Variovorax paradoxus: one gene and its partners. The protein of the gene in region 1 interacts with the protein of each later gene in a pairwise test. Links are inferred from orthologs where the notes say so. Each region holds a gene or a part of one and is shown on either strand. Other genes may lie near its edges.

What was found.
Region 2: the proteins of L3V85_RS20275 (region 1) and glnL interact in binary tests that used the Escherichia coli proteins (3 or more experiments, as listed by UniProt). The link is inferred for Variovorax paradoxus from one-to-one orthologs.
Region 3: the proteins of L3V85_RS20275 (region 1) and L3V85_RS19415 interact in binary tests that used the Escherichia coli proteins (3 or more experiments, as listed by UniProt). The link is inferred for Variovorax paradoxus from one-to-one orthologs.

Annotation. Positions count from the first base shown.
Region 1 is NZ_CP091716.1:4,376,755-4,386,041, reverse strand. Bases 4,401-7,399 are described here. They hold L3V85_RS20275 (P-II family nitrogen regulator), read left to right. Parts: upstream 4,401-5,730; coding sequence 5,731-6,069; downstream 6,070-7,399. Other genes in these bases: L3V85_RS20260 (RDD family protein), read right to left, coding at 7,143-7,399; L3V85_RS20265 (diacylglycerol kinase), read right to left, coding at 6,739-7,146; L3V85_RS20270 (TIGR00730 family Rossman fold protein), read right to left, coding at 6,117-6,707; L3V85_RS20280 (NAD+ synthase), read left to right, coding at 4,401-5,734. In the rest of the region: L3V85_RS20300 (sodium-translocating pyrophosphatase), read right to left, coding at 1-1,197; ppa (inorganic diphosphatase), read left to right, coding at 1,453-1,980; L3V85_RS20290 (hypothetical protein), read right to left, coding at 2,035-2,787; L3V85_RS20285 (GNAT family N-acetyltransferase), read right to left, coding at 2,862-4,016; more of L3V85_RS20280, read left to right, coding at 4,037-4,400; more of L3V85_RS20260, read right to left, coding at 7,400-7,709; L3V85_RS20255 (DUF3106 domain-containing protein), read right to left, coding at 7,724-8,548; L3V85_RS20250 (DUF3619 family protein), read right to left, coding at 8,565-8,987; L3V85_RS20245 (RNA polymerase sigma factor), read right to left, coding at 8,984-9,287. UniProt on the Escherichia coli protein: P-II indirectly controls the transcription of the glutamine synthetase gene (glnA). P-II prevents NR-II-catalyzed conversion of NR-I to NR-I-phosphate, the transcriptional activator of GlnA. When P-II is uridylylated to P-II-UMP, these events are reversed.
Region 2 is NZ_CP091716.1:5,445,730-5,454,812, reverse strand. What follows is about bases 1-2,795. They hold glnL (nitrogen regulation protein NR(II)), read left to right. Parts: upstream 1-755; coding sequence 756-1,835; downstream 1,836-2,795. Other genes in these bases: ntrC (nitrogen regulation protein NR(I)), read left to right, coding at 1,863-2,795; L3V85_RS25255 (hypothetical protein), read left to right, coding at 218-727; glnA (type I glutamate--ammonia ligase), read left to right, coding at 1-77. Outside these bases: more of ntrC, read left to right, coding at 2,796-3,398; L3V85_RS25240 (hypothetical protein), read right to left, coding at 3,445-3,996; xth (exodeoxyribonuclease III), read right to left, coding at 4,001-4,786; L3V85_RS25230 (mandelate racemase/muconate lactonizing enzyme family protein), read right to left, coding at 4,924-6,090; L3V85_RS25225 (SDR family NAD(P)-dependent oxidoreductase), read right to left, coding at 6,128-6,838; L3V85_RS25220 (Bug family tripartite tricarboxylate transporter substrate binding protein), read right to left, coding at 6,828-7,799; L3V85_RS25215 (dihydrodipicolinate synthase family protein), read right to left, coding at 7,858-8,796; L3V85_RS25210 (LysR family transcriptional regulator), read left to right, coding at 8,905-9,083.
Region 3 is NZ_CP091716.1:4,181,574-4,191,068, forward strand. The notes cover bases 6,289-9,495. They hold L3V85_RS19415 ([protein-PII] uridylyltransferase), read left to right. Parts: upstream 6,289-6,688; coding sequence 6,689-9,295; downstream 9,296-9,495. Other genes in these bases: map (type I methionyl aminopeptidase), read left to right, coding at 6,289-6,666; L3V85_RS19420 (GGDEF domain-containing protein), read left to right, coding at 9,389-9,495. Outside these bases: L3V85_RS19385 (septation protein A), read left to right, coding at 1-122; L3V85_RS19390 (BolA family protein), read left to right, coding at 119-412; L3V85_RS19395 (peptidylprolyl isomerase), read left to right, coding at 552-1,337; L3V85_RS19400 (hypothetical protein), read right to left, coding at 1,401-1,712; purL (phosphoribosylformylglycinamidine synthase), read right to left, coding at 1,718-5,686; more of map, read left to right, coding at 5,842-6,288.

The DNA of each region.
Region 1 (9,287 bases):
GATCGCGATGCACACGAAGATCACCGGCCAGGCAGTGGAACGCATCGACACGCCCAGGCCCGCGATGATGTTGGTGCCGTGGCCGGTGGTCGAAGCCTGCGCGATGTGCTGCACGGGCTTGTACTGCGTGCCGGTGTAGTACTCGGTGATCCACACCAGGGCGGCCGTGAGCGCCAGGCCCACGAAGCAGGCGCCGAACAGCTTCAGCTGGCTGCCGCTGGGGGCGATGGCGTTGTCGGGAATCAGCCAGCTCGTGACGAACCAGAACGCGATCAGCGACAGGATGCCCGCCACCGCCAGGCCTTTGTAAAGCGCCGGCATCACGTTGGTCATGCCCGGCGACGCCTTGACGAAGAAGCAGCCGATGATCGACGCGATGATCGACACGCCGCCCAGCGCCAGCGGATAGAGCACCGCGTTGGTCGGCGCCGCCGTGACCATCAGTGCGCCGAGCACCATGGTCGCGATCAGCGTCACGGCATAGGTCTCGAACAGGTCGGCCGCCATGCCGGCGCAGTCGCCGACGTTGTCGCCCACGTTGTCGGCGATCACCGCCGGGTTGCGCGGGTCGTCTTCAGGAATGCCGGCCTCGACCTTGCCCACCAGGTCGGCGCCGACGTCGGCGCCCTTGGTGAAGATGCCGCCGCCCAGCCGCGCGAAGATCGAGATCAGCGACGAGCCGAAGGCAAAGCCGATCAGCGGATTGAGGATGGCCGAGAGGCTCTGACCGGCCGCCGGCGTGCTGCCGGCCAGGAACCAGTAGAAGCCCGACACGCCCAGCAGGCCCAGGCCCACCACCAGCATGCCGGTGATGGCGCCGCCGCGGAAGGCCACGTCCAGCGCCGGGCCGATGCCGTGCGTGGCCGCCTGCGCGGTGCGCACATTGGCGCGCACCGACACGTTCATGCCGATGAAGCCGCAGGCGCCCGAAAGCACCGCGCCCACGATGAAGCCGACCGCGGTGGTCAGGTCGAGGAAGAGGGCGATCAATACGGCGAGCACCACGCCGACGACCGCGATGGTCGTGTACTGTTTGGCGAGGTAGGCGGAAGCGCCGGTCTGGATGGCGGCCGCGATTTCCTGCATGCGCGCGTTGCCGGGGTCCCTCGCGAGAATCCAACTTCGGGCCCAGAAACCATAGGCCACGGCCACGAGGCCGCAGACGATTGCCAGTATCAGGGGGGTGTTGCCGATCATGCCTTGCTTCTCCATTCGTTCGTTGCGACTAGTGGAGACGGGCAGCATGGGCCCTTGCGTGCAACGCGTACGGGGCCATGCTATCCGTCGCGTTGCTTCCTCGAAGCTCGCTGCACCGAGGGTGCGGAGCCGATTGGCCAACGGTTGCAATTTACAGGCAAAAACGAAAGCGTGTGCGACGTCGCGGTGACACGGAAAGTAAACTCCGGGTTTGTCCCCATCCGTCTCATACTTTTCAACTACTCGAAAAACGTCATGTCCTTCGACAAAGTTTCCCCCGGAAAAAACGTCCCCGATGCCTTCAACGTCGTGATCGAAATCCCGATGAACGCCGACCCGATCAAGTACGAAGTCGACAAGGAATCGGGCGCGATCTTCGTCGACCGTTTCATGACGACGGCCATGTACTACCCGGCCAACTACGGCTATGTGCCGCAGACCCTGTCGGGCGACGGCGACCCGGTCGACGTGCTGGTGATCGCCCCCTACCCGCTGCTGCCGGGCGTGGTCGTGCCGTGCCGCCCGCTGGGCATCCTGATGATGGAAGACGAAGCCGGCGTCGACGGCAAGGTGCTGGCCGTGCCCACCGACAAGGTGCTGCCGATCTACAGCCACTGGAAGTCGGTCGACGACGTGAACCCGATGCGCCTGAAGGCCATCAGCCACTTCTTCGAGCACTACAAGGACCTGGAAGCCGGCAAGTGGGTCAAGGTGCTGGGCTGGGAAGGCATCGACTCCGCCAAGAAGGAAATCCTCGACGGCATCGCCAACTACAAGAAGTAAGTTCTGCTGCCTAAAGGCAGCGTCCGGGGGCGCAATGCCCCTGGACCTGCGGCCTCAGGCCCGGACCGCGTCCGAGGCCAGCCGCATCCACTCGCGATTGACCGATCGCGCGTGCGAGTTCCAGTGGCGTGCCGCCTGCTGGAGCTCTTCCCAGTGGCGTTGCGCGCCGCCGGCATCCCCTTGCTGAGCCAGCCACGCGATATAGCGGGCCCGGGTCTCGACCGTGCCGTATTGGCTCAGGGCGCTCTCGAAGGCTTCGCGCGCTTCTTGCTGACGCCCGTCGGCGGCCAGTGCGCGGGCGTTGAGCAGGGCGACTTCGTCGCGCCGATAGTCGTCGCGCGTGGCGCGCAGGGCCTGGATCGCCTGCAGGGCCTCCTGCCCCGAGGCCGGGCCGCCCGCGGCGAGCAGCGCGCTGGCAAGGCCGAACTGAAGCTCGGGGTCGGACGCCAGCGGGCCTTTCAGCGCATCGCGGTAGTGGCCGACGGCGTCGGCGGGTTGGCCCCGGTCGAGCGAGGCCTTGGCCAGGCGCAGCTTGTTCTGGGCGGTGGGCGCGAGGTCATAGGCATCGGCCGCGGCGCGGTACTCGCGCTCGGGATCAATGAAACCGATGGCCGCGCTGGCCACCTTGCCGGCGGTGCGCTGCATGCGCGAGGCCGGCAGGTACTCGACCACGAAATACACGAGGCTGCCCAGGAGCGGAAAGCTGAACAGGATAATCAGCCAGTACATCTGCTTGCCGTGGCGCATGGCATGCACGGCAAAGAACAGCGCGACAAGAACGTGCAGCCCCAGTCCGACGAATGGCATGGTGCGTTTCCCTTTGTGTTGTTGTGGATTCGGGCGTTTTTATAGCAGCCCGACATGGCACGAGCCGGACGCGGTCAGGCGGCCTTGAAGGGGCTGCGTTCGCCCAGATGGTCCATGTAGTTCTCGATGCCGGCGCCCTCGCGCTCGAGAAAGCGTTCGACCGCGTCGGCAAAGGCCGGATGGGCCAGCCAGTGGGCGCTGGTGGTCTTGACAGGCATCAGCGCGCGGGCCATCTTGTGCTCGCCCTGCGCGCCGCCCTCGAAGCGCTTGGCGCCGTGCGCAATGCACCAAGCCAGCGGCTGGTAGTAGCAGGCTTCGAAGTGCAGGCAATCGACGCGCTCCAGCGCGCCCCAGTAGCGGCCATAGGCCACCAGGGGCTCGTCCGGCTGGGTCGAGAGCGCGATCAGGCTCGAGGCCATGGGCTTGCCGTTGCGCTCTGCGATGAACAGCAGCCATGCCTCGGGCATCGTGTCAGCCATGCGGCGGAAGAAGTCGCGCGTGAGGTAGGGCGGGTTGCCGTGCTCGCGGTAGGTGCGCTCGTAGCAGCGGTAGAAAAAATCCCAGTCGGCCTTCGGGATGTCGGCGCCGCGCGACCAGCGAAAGCTCACGCCCGCGTCGGCCACCTTGCGGCGCTCCTGGCGGATCTTTTTGCGCTTGTCGTGGGAGAGGCTGGCGAGGAAGCTGTCGAAGTCGGCGTACTGGGCGTTGGTCCAATGGAATTGCACTGTATTGCGCAGCATGAGGCCGGCCTCGGTGCAGGCCGCGATGTCTTCATCGGCGCCGAACAGCAGATGCAGCGACGACAGTTCTTCCTGCTTGCACAGGGCCACCAAGCCCTGCACCAGCAAGGTGCGGCTTTGGGCATCGCGGGCCAACAGGCGCGTGCCGGGCACGGGCGTGAAGGGCACGGCGACCACCGCCTTGGGGTAGTACGCCAGGCCGTGCTGCTCGTATGCGTTGGCCCAGGCCCAGTCGAAGACGTATTCGCCGTACGAATGGTCTTTGATGTAAAGCGGGCACGCCGCCTGCAACTGCTTGCCGCGCCACAGCGTGACGAACTGTGGCGTCCATCCGCTGGAGGGCGTGGCGCTGCCGCTTTCATGCAGCGCCGAGAGGTATTCGTGGCGCATGAAAGGCGAAGGCTCGGCCTGTGTGGCGAGCAACGCGTTCCATGCCTGCGGGCTCACGTCCGACGGTGACGACAGAACCCGAATGACATAATCGTTCAAGCCTTTTTCTTCCTTCTGTAATGACGCTCAAGCTCGCCATCGCGCAACTCAATTTTGTGGTGGGCGACCTCGCCGGCAACGCGAAAAAGATCGTCGATGCCGCGCGCGAGGCCTATTCGCAAGGCGCGCGCCTGCTGCTGACACCCGAACTTTCCATTGCCGGCTATGCGGCGGAAGACCTGTTCCTGCGGCCCGCCTTCACCGAAGCCTGCGATGATGCCGTGAAAGGCATTGCCGCCGCTCTGGCCGACCTCAAAGACATGGTCGTGGTGGTGGGGCATCCGACGGGCGGAAGCCTGCGCAGCCGCTCGGTGGCGGTGCAGCTTCGGCACAACGCGGCGAGCGTCATCAAGGAAGGCCGAATCCTCGAGACCTACGCCAAGCGCGAGCTGCCCAACTACCAGGTGTTCGACGAGCGCCGGTATTTCACGCCAGGGCAGGGCACTTGCGTGTTCGAGGCGGGCGGCGTCTCTGTCGGCCTGTTGATCTGCGAGGACGCCTGGTTCGACCAGCCGGCCGAACTGGCCCGCGAAAGTGGCGCCGAGGTACTGGCGGTGATCAACGCCTCGCCGTACCACGTGGGCAAGGAAGGCGAGCGCGTGGCGCGCATGGCCGAGCGGGCGCGTGCCGTGGGGTTGCCGCTGGTCTACGCCCATCTGGTGGGCGGGCAGGACGAAGTGGTGTTCGACGGGGCTTCTTTCGCGCTGCAGGCCGACGGCACCACCGTCATGCAGGCCGAGAGCTTTCGGGAGAAGCTGGTCTTCGCGCAACTGGAGCGCGCACCGCAGGGCGGTGTGGGCTTCGTCGCCGAGGCCGGAGCCATTGCCGCGCCGCGTGACGCCGAGGCGCAGCTTTGGGACGCGCTGGTGCTCGGCGTGCGCGACTACATCGGCAAGAACGGTTTTCCGGGCGCTATCCTCGGGCTTTCGGGCGGCATCGATTCCGCCCTGGTGCTCGCCATCGCGGTCGACGCATTGGGCAAGGACAAGGTTCGCGCGGTGATGATGCCTTCGCCCTACACGGCCGACATCAGCTGGATCGACGCGCGCGACATGGCGGGCCGGCTGGGCGTGCGCTACGACGAGATCTCGATCCGTCACACCTTCGAGTCGTTCAAGGGTGCGCTGGCCGAAGAGTTCAAGGGCCGGCCCGAGGACACGGCCGAAGAGAACATTCAGGCACGCATTCGCGGCACGCTGCTGATGGGGCTGTCGAACAAGTTCGGCTCCATCGTGCTCACCACTGGCAACAAGAGCGAAATGGCCACCGGCTACTGCACGCTCTACGGCGACATGGCGGGCGGTTTCGCGGTCATCAAGGATCTGCTGAAGACCACGGTGTTCGCACTGGCGCGCTGGCGCAACGCCCACGACCCCTACGGCATGGGCGCAGAGCCCATTCCCGAGCGGATCATCACGCGCCCGCCCAGCGCCGAACTGCGGCCCGACCAGACCGACCAGGACAGCCTCCCGCCCTACGACATCCTCGACGGAATCCTGGCACGCTACATGCAGGACGATGAAGGCATCGACGAGATCATCGCCGCGGGCTACGAACGCGCGGTGGTCGAGCGGGTTGCGCGGCTCATCAGGATCAACGAATACAAGCGGCGCCAGGCGCCGGTAGGCATCCGGGTCACCCATCGAAGCTTCGGCAAGGATTGGCGTTACCCTATCACCAGCAAATTCAACGAAACCGCCGGAGCGCAAAAACCATGAAGCAGATCACCGCCATCGTCAAACCCTTCAAGCTCGAGGACGTGCGCGAGGCCTTGGCCGAAGTGGGCGTTACCGGCCTGACCGTGACCGAGGTCAAGGGCTTCGGCCGCCAGAAGGGGCACACCGAGCTGTACCGCGGCGCCGAGTACGTGGTCGACTTCCTGCCCAAGATGAAGGTCGAAGTCGTCGTCAACGAGGGCGACGTGGAGCGCTGCATCGAGGCCATCGTTAATTCCGCGCGCACCGGGAAGATCGGCGACGGCAAGATCTTCGTGACCGAGGTGGAGCGCATCGTGCGCATCCGCACTGGCGAAGAAAACGAAAACGCGGTCTGAAGCAAAAAAGCCTCCGGTAACGGAGGCTTTTTCCGGGCAGGCGGGCGTCAGAGGTTTTCCGACAGCCTGTCTTCCCGCGGATGGAGCGGCACTTCGGCGCGCAACGCTGCCAGAAGCTCGGGCACCTCGGTGCCGGTGCGAATCAGCTCCATCTGCCATTCGCCCATGAAGCCTTCACGCACGCTGTGGGCCAGGAAGCCCAGCAGGCCGTCGTAGTAGCCGGCGGTGTTCAGGATGCCGGTCGGCTTGTCGTGGTAGCCGAGCTGGCGCCAGGTCCAGATCTCGAAGAGTTCCTCGAAAGTGCCGATGCCGCCCGGAAGGGCGACGAAGGCGTCGGCTCGTTCGCCCATCATTGCCTTGCGCTCGTGCATGGTGTCGACCACGTGAAGTTCGTCGCAGAGCGAGTTGGCCAGTTCCTTGTCGACAAGCGCCTTGGGAATGATGCCGACCACGCGCCCTCCGGCGAGGCGGGTGGCCTCGGCCACGGTGCCCATCAAGCCGGTACGGCCGCCACCGTAGACCAATTGGCCGCCGTGCTTGCCGATCCACTGGCCGACCGCTTGCGCGGCCTGGGAAAACTCGGGGCGCTCGCCGGGGCGCGAGCCGCAATACACACAGATCGAAAATTCAGGATTCATCCTGCCATCATGCCGCAGCCGGCATGCCCGCTCATGACAGGAAGCGTTGCCAGAGCGCCGCGGCCCAGATGCCGCCGCACAGTGTGAGCGACAGCAGCACGGCCGCGCTGCCCATGTCCTTGGCACGCTTGGAGAGGTCGTGCCACTCGGGCCCGATGCGGTCGATGGCGGCTTCGACGGCGGTGTTGAGCAGTTCCACGATCATCACCAGGAGCGCGCTGCCCGCGAGCAGGGCCACTTCGACCCAGCTGCTGCCGAGCCAGAACGACGCCGGGATCATGAAGATCGACAGGATGGCTTCCTGGCGGAAAGCGGGCTCGCTCCAGCCGGCGCGAAGGCCGTGCAGCGAAATCAGCGTGGCGTGCCAGACGCGCTCGAAGCCCTTGCGGGCCTTTTGCGGATTGACGGCGGGATCGGGAAGATTGGGCAAGGCACTCATCGGCGGCTCATCGGCTTGGAGGTGATGAGCCGCGTACCGGCCCAGGCGTCGTGCCAAAACTGGCGGTCGGGGTGAAAGCGTGCAAGCAGGGCCCAGATGGCGACCCAGCCGAAGATCAGGAGGGTCGATTCGCCGCCCGAGAGCTTGAAGGGGGCGAGGGTAGCCAGCGGCGGCAGGAACCAGATCCAGCTCAGCAGGTAGCGCGCGAGAGCGCGGCGTTGGCTGATGGGCTGGCCGTGCAGGTCGACGATACGGATATTCCAGGTTTTCATGGCAAGCGTCTGGCCCTTGGTCCAGAACCAGACGAAGTACACGCCAAAAACTACGAAGAGGAAAGCCTGGAACAGGTGGCGCCGCGAATCCATGGCGTCGCGCATCTGCCCCAGCGTGCTGAAGAGCCAGCCCGAGACGAACACGACCGCGAACAGCAGCATGCCTTCATAGAGCCAGCAGGCCATCCGGCGCCACAGGCCGGGCACTGTCGAGACGGGAGCGCTGCTTGCGGTGGGGACGGGCGAGGCCGGGTGATCGGATCCCGAAACTTCGGGAGAGCTGGAAACCATCGAGGCCCTTGTGGTCAGGGAGAGGTGGTCGCCGGTTCGGCCGAGACCGACGAGGGGGGCGGTACTTGCGCCTCGGCCGGGACCGGCGGAGCCGAGACACTGGCGGGCGGCGGCGGTGCAGCGGGGGTGACCACGACAGCCGGCGTTGTCGAAGGCGCGCGCTCTGGCGGAGTGGCGACCATCAGGGTAGCGGGAGGCGAAGCCGGAGCAGGCGGCGGTGTCAGCAGGATCCTGGGGGTGTGCTGCGCACCGGGCGTGACCGCAGGCACCGGCACGAGCTTTTGGGCGGAGACTGGCCGAATCGGAATCGCAGCCCCACGCGGCTTGGGGGGCGCACGCTCGGCCAGCTTGCGCTTCTGTTCTTCGCTCAACGCCTGGTATTGCTCCCACTTGGCCTTGCGCTCGTCAGCTGGAATGCGCTTGACTTCGGCAAAGTTCAGGCGAGCCTGAGTGCGTTGCTGGTTGCTCAGTGCGGCCCACTCGATCATGCGGCTGTGCAGGGTCGTCTTGTCCTCGGCCGACATTTCCGCGTAGTTGTGCGACAGCGCCAGCCACTTGCGTTTTTGCCCGGCGTTCAGGGTGTTCCAGTGGGGGCTCAGTGGCGTGAGAGCTTGCTGCTGCCCAGGCGTGAGCTCGCTCCAGAGCGGCTTGGTCGTCGAGACGGCCTTGGGGCTGCTGGTGCCCGCGGTGTTTGCGGCGTTTTCGGCGCGGGGCTGCGCGCCAGCGGCCGACAGGCCGAAGGCAGCGACCGCAAGCGCGCTCGCCCAAGCGACTGCGCCCGCCTGGAGCGGGCGCAGGGGGCGGGAGGTATTCGCGCTGGGAGAGGGGCGGCGTCGCATTCGGTCAGTGAAAAGTTCAGTCGGAGGCGCTGTCGGCCTTCAGGAATTGAGCAAAACCGGGGTCGGTATAGGCGGCGGGCGGGAGATCGCCGGTAAGGAGCGCGGAATCCACTTCGGCCAGTTCGCTGGCGCGGTCGTCGTCCTGCATTACGCTGATGGTGATGAGGCCGGCCACGAGCGCGATGAGCGGCACCACCGAGCCGATGCGGGTCCACCAGCTGCCACCGAGCATCGCCGTGTGGCCCGACTGCACCACCACGGGTGCGGTTCGCAATTGCGGGGGCAGCTTGCGCGCCGCCACGGCCTGTGCGCGTGCCACGCGGAGCCGTTCGCCGATGTCGTGCGACAGCTCCTTGTTGCCGGCCGAGAGGCGGGCAGCAAGTCGTTGGCCAAACTCGTCTTCGGCGGTGAATGAGGAGGGTGGAACCTTAGTATTCATAGCGATATTCCCTTGGCTTTGAGCGCCTTGCTCAGAGCGTGAACGGCTCGCGAGCAATGGGTTTTGACGCTGCCTTCGGAACAGCCCATCGCTGCGGCCGTCTCCGCGACGTCCATTTCCTCCCAGTAACGCATCAGGAAAGCCTCGCGTTGACGGCCCGGCAGTGCTGCGATCTGTTCCTCGATTTCGTGGAAGACCTGGGCGCGGCGGGTGGTGTCTTCGGCGCTCTCCGATTCCCTAGAGTCGGTCGGCGAGACGAAGTTCTCCAGCAGATCGAAATCGCCGTCGTCGTCGACAGAA
Region 2 (9,083 bases), 1.1 Mb from region 1 along the record:
AACTGAAGATGCAGGAAGTCACGCGCTTCCGCATGGCGACGCACCCCGTCGAGTTCGACATGTACTACTCGCTCTGATCGACGAGAAAACAGCCCTGACAGGCATGTAAGTCAAAAGGACGGCCTCGGCCGTCCTTTTTCCTTGGGGCGGAACATCAGGGCTCCGGGGGCGTCGAATTGCATGAAAATGCGCCTTTGTCGCGCCTCCACCGATACACATGAAGACAGCTTCCCTCTTTTTCCTGGCCGGTTCACTCCTGATCGCGTTGCCGGCGGTTGCGCAGGAACGCGTCTGGCGCTGCGGCAACGAATACACCAACAACGCGACCATCGCCCAGCAAAAGGGCTGCAAGGTGCTCGAAGGCGGCAACGTCACCGTCGTGCAGGGCACCAAGGCTTCGGGCGGCGGGTCGGCATCGTCGTCGGGCTCTTCCTCGGCGGCGCGCGCGCCGGCCGGCAGCCCGCGCGTCGAAGGCGTCGACCAGCGCGCCCGCGACGGCGAGGCCCGCTCGGTGCTCGAATCGGAGCTCAAGAAGGCCGAGGCCCGCCAGGCCGAGCTGCTGAAGGACTACAACAACGGCGAGCCCGAGAAGCAGGGCAGCGAAGGCCGCAACTACCAGAAGTACCTCGACCGCGTGGCCGACATGAAGGCCGAGATCGCGCGCAACGAGAGCGACATCGCAGGCATCCGCCGCGAAATCAACCGGCTGCCGCCCCGGCAGCAATAACCAGTAGCAAGAGCAAGCAAGAACCTCTATGGCATTCGGGAAGAAGGCGACCGGCGCCAATCCGCGCTTCCAGTCCTTCGACCTGCTGTCCACCCTCATCGCGGTGGTCAACAGCAACGGCTCCGTGCTGTTCGCCAACGCAGGCCTCGAAGACGCACTCGGCACATCGCGCCGCACGCTCGAAGGCTCGCAGTTCGGCGCGTGCTTTCATGAGCCGCAGGTGCTGCGCACCGCCATCGACGGCGCGAGCAGCAACGACTTCGCCACGCTGCGCTACGAAGCCTTTTTGCGCCGCGTCAACCACGAGCTCATGCCCGTTCAGGTCACGCTGGCGCAGGGCGAGAAGAAGGGCGAACTCATCATCGAGATGTCGCCGCTCGAGCAGCAGGTGCGGCAGGACCGCGAAGAGCGCCTGATCGACCAGGCGCAGGCCAACAAGGAACTCATCCGCAACCTCGCGCACGAGATCAAGAACCCGCTGGGCGGCATCCGCGGCGCGGCGCAGCTGCTGCAGATGGAGGTCGAGTCGCGCGACCTCATCGAATACACCCAAGTCATCATCCACGAGGCCGACCGGCTGCAGACGCTGGTCGACCGCCTGCTGGCGCCGCACCGCCGCCCGCACGTGGTGGGCGACGTCAACATCCACGAGGTGTGCGAGCGCGTGCGCTCCGTCATCCTCGCGGAGTTCCCGCGCGACCTGCACATCGAGCGCGACTTCGACGTCTCCATTCCCGAATTCCGCGGCGACCGCGAGCAGCTCATCCAGGCCACGCTCAACATCGTCCACAACGCCGCGCAGGCCCTGGCGGAGCGCCGCGCGGCGGGCGATGCGCAGATCACTTTCAAGACCCGCGTGGCCCGCCAGGTGATCTTCAACAAGCAGTGGTATCGACTGGCACTGGAATTGCATGTCATCGACAATGGACCGGGTGTGCCGGACACGATCAAGGACCGCATCTTCTATCCGCTCGTATCGGGCAGGGAAGGCGGGACAGGGCTGGGATTGACGCTCGCACAAACTTTTGTGCAACAGCATCACGGCGTGATCGAGTGCGACAGCGTCCCGGGCCGAACCGATTTCAAGATATTGATACCGCTGCCCTAGCGCAGCCACCGGCAACAGAGGAGATGCATGAAGCCGATCTGGATAGTTGATGACGACCAATCGATTCGCTTCGTGCTCGAGAAGGCTCTGCTGCGCGAAGACCTGCCCACGCGCAGTTTCACCAACACGCGCGAGGTGCTCGCGGCACTCGAGCAGGCCGCCGACGACGAACAGCAGGGCCCCCAGGTCCTGGTGAGCGACATCCGCATGCCCGGCGGCTCCGGGCTCGACCTGCTCGACAAGATCAAGGCCAAGCACCCGGGCCTGCCCGTCATCATCATGACGGCGTTCTCCGACCTCGACAGCGCCGTCTCGGCCTTCCAGGGCGGCGCCTTCGAATACCTGCCCAAGCCCTTCGACCTGCCTCGCGCGGTCGAACTCATCCGCCGCGCCGTCGACGAAAGCCAGCGCGAGGAAGTGGCCGAGGAACGCATGGTCGCCGCGCCCGAGATGCTCGGCCAGGCACCCGCCATGCAGGACGTGTTCCGCGCCATCGGCCGGCTGTCGCAGAGCAACGTCACGGTGCTCATCACCGGCGAATCGGGTTCGGGCAAGGAACTGGTGGCGCGCGCGCTGCACAAGCACTCGCCGCGCGCCAACGGTCCCTTCGTGGCCATCAACACCGCCGCCATTCCCAAGGACCTGCTCGAGAGCGAACTCTTCGGCCATGAGCGCGGCGCCTTCACCGGCGCGCAGACCATGCGCCGCGGCCGCTTCGAGCAGGCCGAGGGCGGCACGCTGTTCCTCGACGAAATCGGCGACATGCCCTTCGACCTGCAGACGCGGCTGCTGCGCGTGCTGAGCGACGGTCATTTCTACCGCGTGGGCGGCCACAACTCGGTCAAGGCCAACGTGCGCGTCATCGCGGCGACCCACCAGGACCTGGAGCAGCGCGTCAAGCTCGGCGGCTTCCGCGAAGACTTGTTCCACCGCCTCAACGTGATCCGCCTGCGCCTGCCGGCGCTGCGCGAACGCGGCGAAGACGTGCCCGCGCTCACGCGTCACTTCCTGCAGATGAGCGCGCGCCAGCTCGGCGTGGAGCCCAAGCGCATTTCCGACGCGGCGCTGACCAAGCTCGCCGCGTTCAGCTTCCCTGGCAACGTGCGTCAGCTCGAGAACATCTGCCACTGGCTGACGGTGATGGCGCCGGCCCAGTTGATCGAGGCGAAGGACCTGCCGCCGGAAGTGATGGCTGTGGGCACGGCAGCCGCCGAGGTTCACTCAGCGGAAGCAGCGCCCAACGCCGTGGCGACCGCAAGCCCGCTCGCGCCGCCGCTGTCGGTGACCACTGGCGACGCTCCCGCCGTCGCCCCCGTTCACTCCGAAGCCGCCGAAAGCTCGGCGCTGGTCAGCAGTTGGGAAAGCGGCCTCGAGGTCGAGGCACAGGCCCTGCTGGCCGCCGGCCGCACCGACGTGTGGGACGTGCTCTCGCGCCGCTTCGAGTCCAGGCTCATCCTCACCGCGCTGGCCAACACGCGCGGACGGCGCATCGAGGCCGCTCAGAAGCTGGGCATCGGGCGCAACACCATCACCCGGAAGATCCAGGAACTCGGCATCGAATGAAAAGGCCCTCACGGGCCTTTTTCTTGGCCCGCGGTTCGCTGGCTGCTTATCTGCTGCGCTGGCCGAGCGTCAGCGAATCGATCTGGAACTTGCCGCTCTTGTCCCAGAGCCAGGTGTCGACATAGGTGTGGCCGCCCAGCTTGCCCGGGTTGGGCAGCGGCGACGTCGCCTTGATCAGCTCCGCGATCATCGGCGCCACTTCCGGCGCATGGCTCGGCGTGCGGCTGAAGGTCACGTTGACCACCTTGCCGCTCGCATCGATGTCGGTCTCGACCACCACCACGGCATAGACCAGCGGCGGGATCTTTCCCTTGTAGATGCGATTGGCGTAAGCCTTGTAGATGTGCTGCGCGCCGATCTTGCGGTAGGCCCGCACGGCGGGCGTCTGCGCGGTGATGAGCCGCACCGTGGGCACGTCGCGGCTGCCGGGCGCGGGCTCTTCGGCGGGCGCCGTCGCGGTGCCCTTGTCACCTTCCTCGGCCTTGTCGGCCGGCTTGAACAGCGAGCACGACGCCAGCGCGAAGGCCGCCGCAGCGATGGCCAAAAAGCGGCAGGCGCGGCCCGCCACGCCTGCTTCGATTCCCGCGCGTGCGTTCATCGGATCAGGCGCCCTGGTCGAGGTCCAGCACCACGGGCGCATGGTCGCTCGGCTTTTCCCATTTGCGCGGCACGCGGTCGACCACGCAGCCTTTGACGCGCGGCACCAGCGGTTCGCTTACCAGGATGTGGTCGATGCGCAGGCCGCGGTTTTTCTGGTAGCCCAGCATGCGGTAGTCCCACCACGAGAAGCTCTTCTCGGGCTGCTCGAACATGCGGAAGCTGTCCGTCAGGCCCAGGTCGAGCAGCGCCTTGAAATGGTTGCGCTCCTCGGTCGTGTGGTGGATGGTTTCCTTCAGGCCCACCGGGTCGAAGCTGTCGCGGTCTTCCGGCGTGATGTTGAAGTCGCCCAAGAGCACGAGGTTCGGGTTGGCCGCCATCTCCTGGCGCAGCCAGTCGCGCAGCGCATCGAGCCACTTCATCTTGTATTCGAACTTGTCGCTGCCCGGCGCCTGGCCGTTCACGAAGTAGCCGTTGACCACGCGCAGCGGACCCGAGGGCGTGTCCACCGTGGCCGCGATCACGCGCGACTGGTCGTCGGTGAAGCCGCCGATGTTCTTCACCACGTCGCGCATTGGCGAGAGGCTCAGGATGGCGACGCCGTTGTAGGTTTTCTGGCCGAACACCGCCGCTTCATAGCCGGCCGACTTGAGCACCTCGAGCGGGAACTTGTCGTCGGTCATCTTCAGTTCCTGCAGGCACAGCACGTCGACCGGGTTGGCGATGAGCCAGTCGAGCACGTGCTGCAGGCGCGCGGTGAGGGAGTTGACGTTCCACGTAGCTATCTTCATAGGGGCTTGCAACTTGTTGCTTTCGAAACAAGTCCTTGGATTTTTGCGATGTATCTCGATGGCTGGCCGACCGAACGAGCGGGCGGCAGGGCCTCACAGCATATCGCGCAAATCCGGCGCCCTTGCGCCTGCGGGGCCTATGCGGCCAGCGCCCGCATTTCCGCGATCAGATCGGCCTTGCCTTCGAAGCCGATGCCCGGCAGCGGCGGCAGCGTGACATAGCCGTTGTCGACCTTCACGCCATCGGGGAAACCGCCATAGGGCTGGAACAGGTCGGGATAGCTCTCGTTGCCGCCCAGGCCCAGGCCCGCCGCGATGGCCAGCGACATCTGGTGGCCGCCGTGCGGAATGCAGCGCGAGGGCGACCAGCCGTTTTCCTTCAGCATGTCGAGCGTGCGCAGGTACTCCACAAGGCCGTAGCTCAGCGCGCAGTCGAACTGCAGCCAGTCGCGGTCGGGCCGCATGCCGCCGTGGCGGATGAGGTTGCGCGCGTCCTGCATCGAGAACAGGTTCTCGCCCGTGGCCATGGGGCCGGCGTACACCTCGCCGAGCTTGGCCTGGAGTTCGTAGTCCAGCGGGTCGCCGGCTTCCTCGTACCAGAAGAGCGGGTATTGCGAGAGGGCGCGGCCGTAGTCGACGGCGGTCTTCAGGTCGAAGCGGCCGTTGGCGTCCACCGCCAGTTGCTGACCGGGGCCGAGGATCTTCAGCACCGACTCGATGCGTTCGCAGTCTTCGGCCAGCGAGGCGCCGCCGATCTTCATCTTCACCACCGAATAGCCGCGCTCCAGGTAGCTGGTCATCTCGCGCTGCAGGCCTTCGACGCCCTTGCCGGGGTAGTAGTAGCCGCCCGCCGCGTAGACGAACACGCGCGGGTTCGGCGTGCCGGTGCCGTAGCGTTCGGCCAGCAGCTGGTAGAGGGGCTTGCCCGCGATCTTGGCGGTGGCGTCCCACACGGCCATGTCGATGGTGCCCACCGCCACCGAGCGCTCGCCGTGGCCGCCGGGCTTCTCGTTGATCATCATGCGCGCCCAGATCTTGTGCGGGTCGAGGTTCTCGCCGGTCTCGTCGAGCAGCGACGCGGGCTCGGCCTCCAGCAGGCGCGGCAGGAAGCGTTCGCGGATCAGCCCGCCCTGGCCGTAGCGGCCGTTCGAATTGAAGCCATAGCCGATGACCGGCTTGCCGTCGCGGATCACGTCGGTGACCACGGCCACCAGGCTCAGGGTCATCTTCGAGAAGTCGATGTAGGCGTTGCGGATGTCCGACTTGATGGGGCGGGTGGATTCGAGGATGTTGACGATTTTCATGGTCGGGTTCCGGGGTGAGAAAGAAAGAGAAAAAGATTCAGCGGTGCAGCGACGAGCCGCCGCAGATGGCAAGGTCCTGCCCCGTGATGGCCGCCGCCTGCGGCGAAAGAAGAAAACCCACGAGCGCCGCGATCTCCTCCGGCCGTATCAGCCGGCCGATGGGCGGCATGCGCGGCGCGCTGCCCGCGCGTGCGGGGTCTTGCAGCATCGAGGTCTGCGTCGCGCCGGGCGACACCACGTTGACGGTCACGCCCTGCGGCGCCACCTCCGCCGCCCAGCTTCGCGCGAGCGCGATGAGCGCGGCCTTGGTCGCGGCGTATTGGCCGCGGCCTGGCAGGCCCTGCGCGACGCGGCTGCCGACGAACACCACGCGGCCCTGGCCGCGCGCGGCCATCGCGGGCACGAGCGCATCGGCCAGCCGCGCGGCCGCATCCACGTGCAGCCGCCACATGAGTTCGCCGCCCGCGTGGTCGAGCGCGCCCAGCGGGCCGACGCGCAGCACGCCGGCCGCATGCACCAGCGCATCGGCATCCTGCAGGGTGGCCGCGGCGCGCGCGATGGCATCGGCGTTGCAAAGGTCCACCGCCGTGTGGGTGAAGCCGGCGTGGGAAGACAGCGTCGGCGCCGCGAGGTCGATGCCGCTCACGCGCCAGCCCGCTTCGAGCAGCTGCGACGCAATGGCCCGGCCGATGCCGCCGCTGCTGCCCGTCACCACCGCATGCGGCGCTGTCGCGGCTTCATTCGACATGGATGTTGCCCTCGACGATGATCTTCTTCGACCGCGCCATGTCTTCCGACTGGAACTTCGCGAACTCGTCGACGCTGCCCGGCGTGAGCAGCAGGCCCTGCGCGCCCAGCGTCTCGCGCATGTCGGTGCCCAGCGCCTTGTTGACTTCGGCATTCAGCCGCTGCGTGATGGCGGGCGGCAGCTTCGCCGGGCCCCACAGGCCGTACCAGCTGTAGAACTCGTAGCCCGGAATGCTCTCGCCCACTGTGGGCACGTTCGGCAGGCTCGAGGCGCGCGTGGCCGAGGTCACGGCAATCACCTTCACCATGCCGCTCTTGTGATACTGGAGGGAGCCGAGGATGGGGTCGATGAAGCCATCGATCTGCCCGCCGATCAGGTCCTGGAACGCAGGTGCCGTGCCCTTGTACGGCACGATCAGGTAGTCGAGCCCGCCGCCCGCGCGCTTGAGCAGCTCGGTCGACAGATGGCCCGCCGAGCCGATGGAGCCCACCGCGAAAGTCATCTTGCCGGGGTGCGCCTTGGCATATGCGATGAGCGACTTCACGTCGGTCACCGGCAGGTTCTTGTTGACGGCCACCGACAGCGGCGCCTTGGCCACCAGCGCCACCGGAGTGAAGTCCTTCACCACGTCGTAGGGCACCGACTTCATCGTCATCGGCGCGGTGGTGAAGGTCGAGGCGTTGAACAGCAGCGTGTAGCCGTCGGCCGGCGCCTTCGACACCACGTCGGCGCCGATGATGCCGTTGCCGCCGGCGCGGTTCTCCACGATGAAGGTCTGGCCCGTCTGCTCGCCGAGCTTCTGCGCCAGCAGGCGGCCGATGGTGTCGAGCGTGCCGCCCGGCGGGAACGGGATCACCATGCGCACCGGGCGGCTGGGCCAGGTCTGCGCGAAGCCGGCGGTCGATGCCGCGGCCAACGCGAGGGCGGCCAGCGTGGCGCGCAGGAAGTGCTTGCGTTGCATGTCTCTTGTCTCCTTGTGTTCTTTTCGACCGGGGCTCGCGCGTGGCGGCCCCTCGGGCTCAGCGCTTCGACAGCCCGGCCTGTTCGACGGCGGCGCGCAGCGCATCCATCTCGCGCGCGTTCGGCGCTTCCGTCGGCGGGCGCACCGTGGCGTTCTCCAGCACGCCGGCCAGGTACATGCCGCCCTTCATGCGCGCATGCGCCTCGCCGGTGGGTTCGCCGCCGCCGTACACCGCGTCCTTCAGCGGCGTGATGAGCGCCTGCACCGCCATCGCCTTCTTCAGGTCGCCAGCCTTCACCGCGTTCCACAGGTCGATGATCAGTTGCGGAATGAAGGTCGCGAAGCCGACCAGCGCGCCGTCCACGCCCTGAACCATCGAGGCCAGCAGGTACTCGTCGTGGCAGGTCAGGATGGCCTTGGATGCATCGGCCTCGCGGATCGCCTGGATGTCGCGGGCGTACTTGTTCATGTCGCGCTGGCCCACCTTGAAGGCCTGCAGGTAGGGCAGGCGGGCCAGCTCGGCCAGCAGTTGCGACGAGTACGAGGCGCGCGTCCATGCCGGGTACACGTGGCAGACCAGGTCCAGCTCCGGCGCGGCGCGGTGGATGGCCTCGAAGTACTGCAGCGCATGGCCGGGCGTGAAGCCGAAGCGCAGCCAGTGGTGCGGCGGCATCACGTCCAGCGCCACCGCGCCGGCGACCTGGGCGGCGCGGGCGTGTTCGGCGGTCTCTGCCAGGCCCTCGCACACGATCGACGAGATCACCGGCATGCGGCCGCGCAGCTCGTCGGCCACGATGCGCGTCACCTCTGCGCGCTCCGACGGCGTGAGCGAGAACACTTCACCGGTGTGGCCGTTGGTCATGATCGCCACCACGCCGTCATGGCCGGCCAGCCAGGAGGCCAGCTTGCGCAGCGCCGGTTCGTCGATGCGGTGGTCGGCCGTGAAGGGGCAGGAAATGGCGGGAATGATCCCGCGATAATTCGCGATGGAAGGCATGCTGTGTCTCCGTTGTGGTTCAAGGTGCAGGAATGGGTGCATCTTTTGCCGGCGGGGCGGGCGCCGTCCAATACTCGAATCGCATACAACTATTCAATCGCGCTGCGCATGGGCCCTGGCAACCGACCGCTCGACCTGGAATGGCTGGAAGACTTCCTGGCCCTGGCCGAGACCGGCAATTTCTCGCGTGCCGCGCAGGCGCGCTCCATCGCGCAGCCGGCGTTCAGCCGGCACATCCGCTCGCTGGAAGAGTGGGTGGGGGTCGACCTGTTCGACCGCAGCGCGCA
Region 3 (9,495 bases), 190 kb from region 1 along the record:
TCACGACCGAGGCCTGGGTCAACTTCAAGCTCTGGGGCTATGTGTTCCCCATCGTCTTCCTGGTGGCGCAGGGCCTGTACATCGCGCCGCACCTGAAGAACGACGACAAGCCGACGGCATGACGAGCACCACTACCGCTACCACTGCCGCACCGCTGCCCACGGCCGCCGCTCTCGAGGCCGCGCTGCGCGAAGCGCTGGCCCCCACGCAGCTCGAAGTGATCGACGAAAGCGCCGCCCACGCCGGCCATGCGGGCGCCAATGCGGAAGGCCGCGGCACCCATTTCCGGGTCCGCATCGCCTCCCCGAAGTTCGAGGGAAAGCCCCGCGTGGCGCGGCATCGGCTTGTGTATGATGCCCTCCAAGTTTTTATCGCACAGGGTCTGCACGCCATCGCCATCGAGGTGCTCTGAGTCGTTCAACGGATAGCGCGCCGCATCTGCTGCGGTTGCAGCGGTTTCCGCATCACCCCCTCTTTCCTTCCCTATCCCTGCTTTCTTTCCCGCGCCTTTTCCTACACGCGCATTTCCTTTCCAGCTCGATATTCATTCCATGAAAAAACAAATCTTGCAGGCCGTCGCGGCCGCAGTGCTGCTCGGTGCCATCCCCATGGCGGCTCTCGCGCAGAACGCAGCCATCGTGAACGGCAAGCCGGTGCCCAAGGCCCGCATGGACGTTCTGGCACAACAGCTGGCAGCCGCCGGCCGCCCGGTGACGCCTGAAATGCAAGGCCAGCTGCGCGAGGAAATCGTGGCGCGCGAAGTGTTCATGCAGGAAGCCCAGAAGCAAGGCCTGGACGCCAGCGAGGACTACAAGAACCAGCTCGAACTCGCCCGCCAAGCCATCCTGATCCGCGCGCTGTTCGACAACTACCGCAAGACCAACCCGATCTCCGACGCCGACGTGAAGGCCGAGTACGACAAGTTCGTCGCGGCCAACGGCGGCAAGGAATACAAGGCGCGTCACATCCTGGTCGAAACCGAAGACCAGGCCAAGAAGATCCTGGCCGACCTGAAGAAGGGTGCCAAGTTCGAAGACATCGCCAAGAAGCAGAGCAAGGACCCGGGATCGGGCGCCAACGGCGGCGACCTCGACTGGGCCAACCCCGCGAGCTTCGTGCCCGAGTTCTCGGAAGCCATGATCAAGCTCAAGAAGGGCGAGACCACCCCCGCCCCGATCAAGACCCAGTTCGGCTGGCACATCATCCGCGTCGACGACATTCGCCAGGCTCAACTCCCGAAGCTGGAAGAAGTGAAGCCGCAGATCACGCAGCAACTGCAACAGCAGCGCCTGCAGAAGTACCAGGAAGACCTGCGCGCGAAAGCCAAGGTCGAATAATCGATCCGAGCAAAAAGAAAGCGGCCTTCGGGCCGCTTTTTTATTGCCGTCTTTTCTTCAGGCTCAGATCGCCCAGGTGCCGAAGTTGTCGCCCGGGCCATCGAGTGCCGCGAACGCCTGCCAGGCCGCGCCGGCATCCGCGCCCTGCACCGCGCGGCCCAGCGCATCGAGCGTGCGATAGATCTTCTTCGATGCGACGAAGTGCGCGGCATTGAGCGCCTCTAGCTGCGGCAGCAGCGTGCGCAGGATCTCCGTGCGCGCCGACGAAGCCGCTGCCTCGTCTTCGCGCCACGCGAGCAACTGCTTGCGAATCAGATCCTCGATCCGCGCCGCTTCCAGCACGTGCCGGCTTCGCGGGTGATCGAGGTCGAGCATCGGCTTCAGCCCACCCAGCGGCGCGCGTTGCGCCAGATCTGCATCCAGGGGCTCAGCTCGCTCCTATCGCCCGAGGTCCAGCTCATCTGGATGTTGCGGAACACGCGCTCCGGATGCGGCATCACCGCGGTGAAGCGGCCGTCAGGCGTCGTGACCGAGGTCAGGCCGCCCGTGCTGCCGTTCGGGTTGAACGGGTACTGCTCGGTCGGCTGGCCGTGGTTGTCCACGAAGCGCATCGCACCAATGGCCTTGGCCGCGTCGCCGCGGTGCTTGAAGTTGGCATAGCCCTCGCCATGTGCCACCGCGATCGGCAGGCGGCTGCCGGCCATGCCCGCGAAGAAGATGCTGGGCGATTCGAGCACTTCGACCATCGACAGGCGCGCCTCGAAGCGCTCGCTCTGATTGGTGGTGAAGCGCGGCCAGGCTTCGGCACCCGGAATGATGTCGGCCAGTTCGGCGAACATCTGGCAGCCGTTGCACACGCCCAGGCCGAAGGTGTCGGCACGGCCGAAGAAGGTCTTGAACTGCTCGGCCAGCTTCGGGTTGAAGGTGATGCTGCGCGCCCAGCCGATGCCGGCGCCCAGCGTGTCGCCATAACTGAAGCCGCCGCAGGCGACCACGCCCTTGAAGTTGGCCAGATCCGCCCTGCCCGTCTGCAGGTCGGTCATGTGGACGTCGAAGGCCTCGAAGCCGGCTTCGGTGAAGGCGTAGGCCATCTCGACGTGCGAGTTCACGCCCTGCTCGCGCAGGATCGCGACCTTGGGGCGCGACTGCAGGATGGCCGGAGCAACTGGTGCGTTGTTCGGCAGGAACACGTGCATGCCCGGATCGCTCGGCACGCCGGCTGCCGCGTGCTCGGCATCGGCGCAGGCGGGGTTGTCGCGTTCGCGGGCGATCTTCCAGCTGACCGAGTCCCACACCTGGTGCAGGTCGTGCAGGCTCGCGCTGAACACCGACTTGGCGTCGCGCCAGATTTCGAGCTTGCCCTTGCCCGCATCCATCGGCGAGCTGGCCGGGCGCGTCTTGCCGACGAAGTGGCTGTGCGTGCTGAGGCCGTGGGCGCGCAGCACTTGCATGACATCGTTGCGCTCGGCGGTGCGCACCTGCAGCACCATGCCCAGCTCTTCGTTGAACAGCGCCTTGAGCGTGAGTTCTTCGCGCCGCGCGCTGACCTGCTGCGCCCAGTTCTTGGCGTCGCCGGTTTCCATGCGGCTGTCGGAGATGCCGTCGCCTTCGGTGACCAGCATGTCGACGTTCAGCGCCACGCCGACGTGGCCGGCAAAGGCCATTTCGCAGGCCGTGGCGAACAGGCCGCCGTCGCTGCGGTCGTGCATCGCGAGGATCTTGCCGTCGGCGCGAAGCGCATTCACCGCATTGACCAGCGCCACGAGCTGCGCCGGGTCGTCGAGGTCGGGCACGGTGTCGCCGCTCTGGTTCAGCGTTTGCGACAGGATGCTGCCGGCCATGCGGTGCTTGCCCTGGCCCAGGTCGATCAGCACCAGCGTGGTGTCGGCCTCTTCGGCATCGAGCTGCGGCGTGAGCGTGCCGCGCACGTCCGCCAGCGAAGCGAAGGCGGTCACGATCAGGCTCACCGGCGAGGTGACCTTTCGGGCTTCGCCGTTGTCCTTCCACTGCGTGCGCATCGACAGCGAATCCTTGCCGACCGGAATCGACACGCCCAGCGCCGGGCACAGCTCCAGGCCCACGGCCTTGACGGTTTCGTACAGCGCGGCGTCTTCGCCGGGCTCGCCGCAGGCGGCCATCCAGTTGGCCGACAGCTTGACGCGCGAGAGTTCGATGGGCGCGGCCAGCAGGTTGGTGATGGCTTCGGCCACGGCCATGCGGCCGGAAGCCGGCGCGTCGAGCGCGGCCAGCGGCGTGCGCTCGCCCATGCTCATGGCTTCGCCGGCAAAGCCCTTGTAGTCGGCCAGCGTCACGGCGCAGTCGGCCACGGGCACCTGCCACGGGCCGACCATCTGGTCGCGGTGGCTCAGGCCGCCCACGGTGCGGTCGCCGATGGTGATGAGGAAGCGCTTCGAGGCCACGGTCGGGTGCGCGAGCACGTCGATGGCGGCCTTCTGCAGGTCGACGCCCGTGAGGTCGAGCGGCTTGAAGGTGCGCGCCACGGTCTTCACGTCGCGGTGCATCTTGGGCGGCTTGCCGAGGAGCACGTCCATGGGCATGTCGACCGGCTGCACGGCGGCGCCTTCGTCGGCCACCAGCAGCTGGCGCTCTTCGGTCGCCACGCCGACCACCGAGAACGGGCAGCGCTCGCGCTCGCAGAAGGCCTTGAACTGTTCGAGCGATTCCGGCGCGATGGCCAGCACGTAGCGCTCCTGGCTTTCGTTGCACCAGATTTCCTTCGGCGCCATGCCCGACTCTTCGAGCGGCACGGCACGCAGGTCGAAGCGCGCGCCGCGGCCGGCGTCGTTGGTCAGCTCGGGGAAGGCGTTGCTCAGGCCGCCCGCGCCCACGTCGTGGATCGCGAGGATCGGGTTGGCCGCGCCCTGCTGCCAGCAGTGGTTGATGACCTCCTGCGCACGGCGCTCGATCTCGGGGTTGCCGCGCTGCACCGAGTCGAAATCGAGCTCGGCCGCGTTGGCGCCGGTGGCCATCGAGCTGGCGGCGCTGCCGCCCATGCCGATGCGCATGCCGGGGCCGCCGAGCTGGATCAGCAGCGAACCGGCCGGAAACTGGATTTTCTTGGTCTGTGTGGCATCGATGCTGCCGAGGCCGCCCGCGATCATGATGGGCTTGTGGTAGCCGCGCTGGACGGTGTCGAGGTCGCTCGCCACGGTCTGCTCATATTCGCGGAAGTAGCCCAGCAGGTTGGGACGGCCGAATTCGTTGTTGAACGCGGCACCGCCCAGCGGGCCCTCGGTCATGATCTGCAGCGGGCTGGCGATGTGCTCGGGCTTGCCGTAGTGGCCGTCTTCAGGCCACAGCTTCGACACGGTGAAGCCGGTCAGGCCGGCCTTCGGCTTGGAGCCGCGGCCGGTGGCGCCTTCGTCGCGGATCTCGCCGCCAGCGCCGGTGGATGCACCGGGGAACGGCGAAATGGCGGTCGGGTGGTTGTGCGTCTCGACCTTCATCAGCACATGGCTGAGGGCGCTATCTTTTTGATAGCTCTGCGAGCCGTTGGCGGGAATGAAGCGCTCGATGGTCGCGCCTTCCATCACCGAGGCGTTGTCGGCATAGGCGATGACCGTGTGCTGCGGGTTCTGCTTCTCGGTGTGGCGGATCATCGAGAACAGGCTCTGCGGCTGGGCCTTGCCGTCGATGGTGAAGTTGGCGTTGAAGATCTTGTGGCGGCAGTGCTCGCTGTTGGCCTGCGCGAACATCATGAGCTCGACGTCGCTGGGGTTGCGACCCAGGCGGGTGAAGGCGTCGACCAGGTAATCGATTTCGTCCTCGGCCAGCGCAAGGCCGAAGCCGGTGTTCGCGGCCACCAGCGCCGCGCGGCCGCCGGCCTGCACGTCGACCTGCGCCATCGGCTGTGCGGGCAGCTCGCTGAACAGGCTGGCGGCCTGCTCGACCGTGGCCAGCACCGATTCGGTCATGCGGTCATGCAGCGGGCCGGCCGCGGCGGCCAGTTGGTCGCCTTCCAGCACGGGGGCCTTGCCGATCAGCGGCGCCTTGAGCTTCAGGTGATATTGCGTGACGCGCTCGACCCGGCGCAGGGCCAGGCCGCAGTTGTGGGCGATGTCGGTGGCCTTGGAGGCCCAGGGCGACACGGTGCCCAGACGCGGGGTGACGACCACCGAGGTACCCGCCTTGGCCGGCGCCTCGAAGGGCTCGCCGTAGGTCAGCAGCGCGGCAAAGCGCTCGCGGTCGGCCGTGCCGAGCGCCGCATCGGTCACGACCAGGTGCACGAAACGGGCCGAAATGCCCTCGATGCGCGGCTCGATGGCCTGCAGCTTCGGCAGCAGCTGCCGTGCGCGGAAGTCGCTGAGCGCGCTGCCGCCCTCGAACATGGTTACGACAGGAAGGGCTTGAGGTGCGGGCTGCGTCACGGTCGATGGGGCCTCGGGGGCCGCGTTGGGAATCAAGGAATAAAGGCGAATGACCGCTGACTGGGGTCATCCGCGTTAACCCGGGATTTTAGCCGGGCCGATGGGATAATTCGGGGATGAGCATTAACTACAAAGACGCTGCGGGCATCGAAGCCATGCGGGTCGCCTGCCGCCTTGCCTCCGAGGTGCTGGACTACCTCACACCCCTCATCAAGCCCGGCATCACGACCAACGACGTCGATCGGCTCGCCGCCGAATACATGGTCAAGCAGGGCACCACCTCCGCCACGGTGGGCTACATGGGCGCCAGCAGCGTCCCGTTCCCGAAGTCGCTCTGCACCTCGGTGAACCACGTGGTGTGCCACGGCATTCCCAACGACAAGCCCCTGAAGAAGGGCGACATCATGAATGTCGACGTGACCGTCATCAAGGACGGCTGGTTCGGCGACAACAGCCGCATGTACGTGATCGGCGACACCTCCATCGCCGCCAAGCGCCTGTGCAACATCACCTTCGAGGCCATGTGGCACGGCATCCTGCAGGTGCGCCCCGGCGCGCACCTGGGCGACGTGGGCCATGCAATCCAGAAATTCGCCGAAGGCCAGGGCTTCTCGGTGGTGCGCGAGTTCTGCGGCCACGGCGTGGGCCAGCGCTTCCACGAAGAACCCCAGGTGCTGCACTACGGCCGCCCGGGCACGCTGGAAGAGCTCAAGCCCGGCATGATCTTCACCATCGAGCCGATGATCAACGCCGGCAAGCGCGACGTGAAGGAAGACTTCAAGGGCGGCCAGTACGACGGCTGGACCATCGTCACGCGCGACCATTCGCTGTCGGCCCAGTGGGAGCACACGGTGCTCGTCACCGAGACCGGCTACGAAGTGCTGACGCTCTCCGCCGGCAGCCCTCCGCTGCCCTCCTTCGTCACCTCGACCAAAACCTGACGCGCGCACGCGTTCCCCGGCCGTGATCGAAGCAGCCAAGATCGACGTGGCGACGCTGCGCGAAGCCTATCGCGCGAAGAAGCTCGCGCTGTTCGACACCCTGCGCTTCGCGCGCGCGCCCACGCGCAGCGTGCACACGGTGCTGCGCCAGCTCGCGGCGCTGGCCGACGAGACGCTCTGCACACTGTGGCGCGAAGCCGATTTCGGCGATGCGCTCGCGCTGGCCGCCGTGGGCGGCTTCGGGCGTGGCGAGCTCTTTCCGTACTCCGACGTCGACGTGCTGCTGCTCCTGCCGCCCGAAGGCCACGAGAACGCCGTCGACCCGGCCCGCATCGAGGCCTTCATCGGCCATTGCTGGGATGCCGGCCTCGAGATCGGCTCCAGCGTGCGCACCGTCGACGAGTGCCTGGCCGAGGCCGAGAAGGACGTCACCGTCCAGACCTCGCTGCTCGAGGCCCGGCTGATCGCCGGCGACAAGAAGCTCTTCACCGCCTTTCGCCGCCGCTTTGCCCGCGCCATCGATCCGCAGGCCTTCTTCGTGGCCAAGTCGCAGGAAATGCGGCACCGCCACCAGAAGTTCGACAACACGCCCTATGCGCTGGAGCCGAACTGCAAGGAATCGCCCGGCGGCCTGCGCGACCTGCAGACCATCCTCTGGATGACCAAGGCCGCCGGCTACGGCAGCCGCTGGGACGACCTGGCCAAGAACGGCCTGGCCACCTCCTTCGAGGCCCAGCAGATCAAGCGCAACGAGGCGCTGCTTTCGCTCATCCGCGCCCGGCTGCACGTGATTGCCAACCGCCGGGAAGACCGGCTGGTGTTCGACCTGCAGACCGCCGTGGCGGCCAGCTTCGGCTATGAGAGCGAGTCGCAGCGCAAGTCGAGCGAAGCGCTCATGCGGCGCTACTACTGGGCCGCCAAGGCGGTGTCGCAGCTCAACCAGATCCTGCTGCTCAACATTTCAGAGCGCCTGCAGCCCAGCGACGAGCGGCACACGCCGATCAACGAGCGCTTCTACGAGCGCGCCGGCCTGATCGAGATCGCCAGCGACGACCTGTACGAGCGCGAGCCGCACGCGGTGCTCGAGACCTTCCTGCTCTACCAGAAGACCATCGGCGTGAAGGGCCTGTCGGCGCGCACGCTGCGCGCCCTGTACAACGCGCGCCATGTGATGGACAGCAAGTTCCGCAACGACCCGGTCAACCACGAGACCTTCATGCGGATCCTGCTGCAGCCCTACGGCATCACGCATGCGTTCCGGCTGATGAACCAGACCTCTGTGCTGGGGCGCTACCTGCGGGTGTTCCGCAGCATCGTGGGGCAGATGCAGCACGACCTGTTCCATGTGTACACGGTCGACCAGCACATCCTGATGGTGCTGCGCAACGTGCGGCGCTTTTTCATTGCCGAGCATGCGCACGAGTACCCGTTCTGCTCGCAGCTGGCGGCCGGCTGGGACAAGCCCTGGATCCTGTACGTGGCGGCCCTCTTCCACGACATCGCCAAGGGCCGCGGCGGCGACCACTCCACGCTGGGTGCGCGCGACGTGCAGCGCTTCTGCAAGCAGCACGGCATTGCCCGCGAAGACGCCAAGCTCATCGAATTCCTGGTGGCCGAGCATCTGGTGATGAGCCAGGTCGCGCAGAAGCAGGACCTGAGCGACCCCGAGGTCATCGGCGCCTTCGCCAAGCGAGTGGGCAACGAGCGCTATCTCACGGCGCTGTACCTGCTGACCATCGCCGACATCCGCGGCACCTCGCCGCGCGTGTGGAATGCCTGGAAAGGCAAGCTGCTCGAGGACCTGTACCGCTACACCCTGCGCGCGCTGGGCGGCCGCATGCCCGACCCGGACGCCGAGGTCGAGGCGCGCAAGCGCGAGGCGCTGGTGCAACTGGCCCTGCACGCCCAGCGCTTCGAGGCGCACAAGGCGCTGTGGGACACACTCGACGTCGGCTACTTCATGCGCCACGACGCCACCGAGATCGCCTGGCATGCCAAGCAGCTCTCGCGCTTCGTGCCGCCCAAGGGCGTGCCGATCGACCCGAAGGCGCCGCCCATCGTGCGCGCGCACCTGTCGCCGGTGGGCGAAGGCCTGCAGGTCGTGGTCTACACGCCCGACCAGCCCGATCTTTTTGCGCGCATCTGCGGCTATTTCGACCAATCGTCGTTCAGCATCCTGGATGCCAAGGTGCACACCACGAGCAACGGCTATGCGCTCGACACCTTCCAGGTGGTGACGACCTTCCTGCCCGACCACTACCGCGACCTGATCAGCATGGTCGAGTCGGGCCTGGGGCAGACGCTCACCGAGGCCGGCGCCCTGCCCCAGCCCAGCATGGGCCGGGTGTCGCGCCGGGTGCGCAGCTTCCCGATCAAGCCGCGCATCAGCCTGCTGCCCGACGACAAGGCCCAGCGCTGGCTGCTCAACATCTCGGCCAGCGACCGGGCCGGCCTGCTGTATTCGGTGGCCCGGGTGCTGGCGCGCCACCACCTGAACCTGCAGCTCGCCAAGGTGACGACGCTCGGCGAACGGGTGGAAGACACCTTCCTCATCAGCGGTCCGGAGCTGCAGGGACAGAAAACCCAGCTCGCCATCGAAACCGAACTGATGGAAGTGCTGGCATCCTGAGTTGTCCGATTTCCGGACGCCGCCACGGGTTTTGCGCCACATTCGTGCAACGAAAGACTCAAGCTGTCGCGCATCGCCGTCAAAATAACGGCCATGGATTCACTGATTGAACAGCTTTCGGACTCGGTCGCCTCGGCAAAGACGCTGGAAGACCTGGCCCGCCCGATGCTCGAGATGCTCGAAGTGGTCACCGGCCTGGA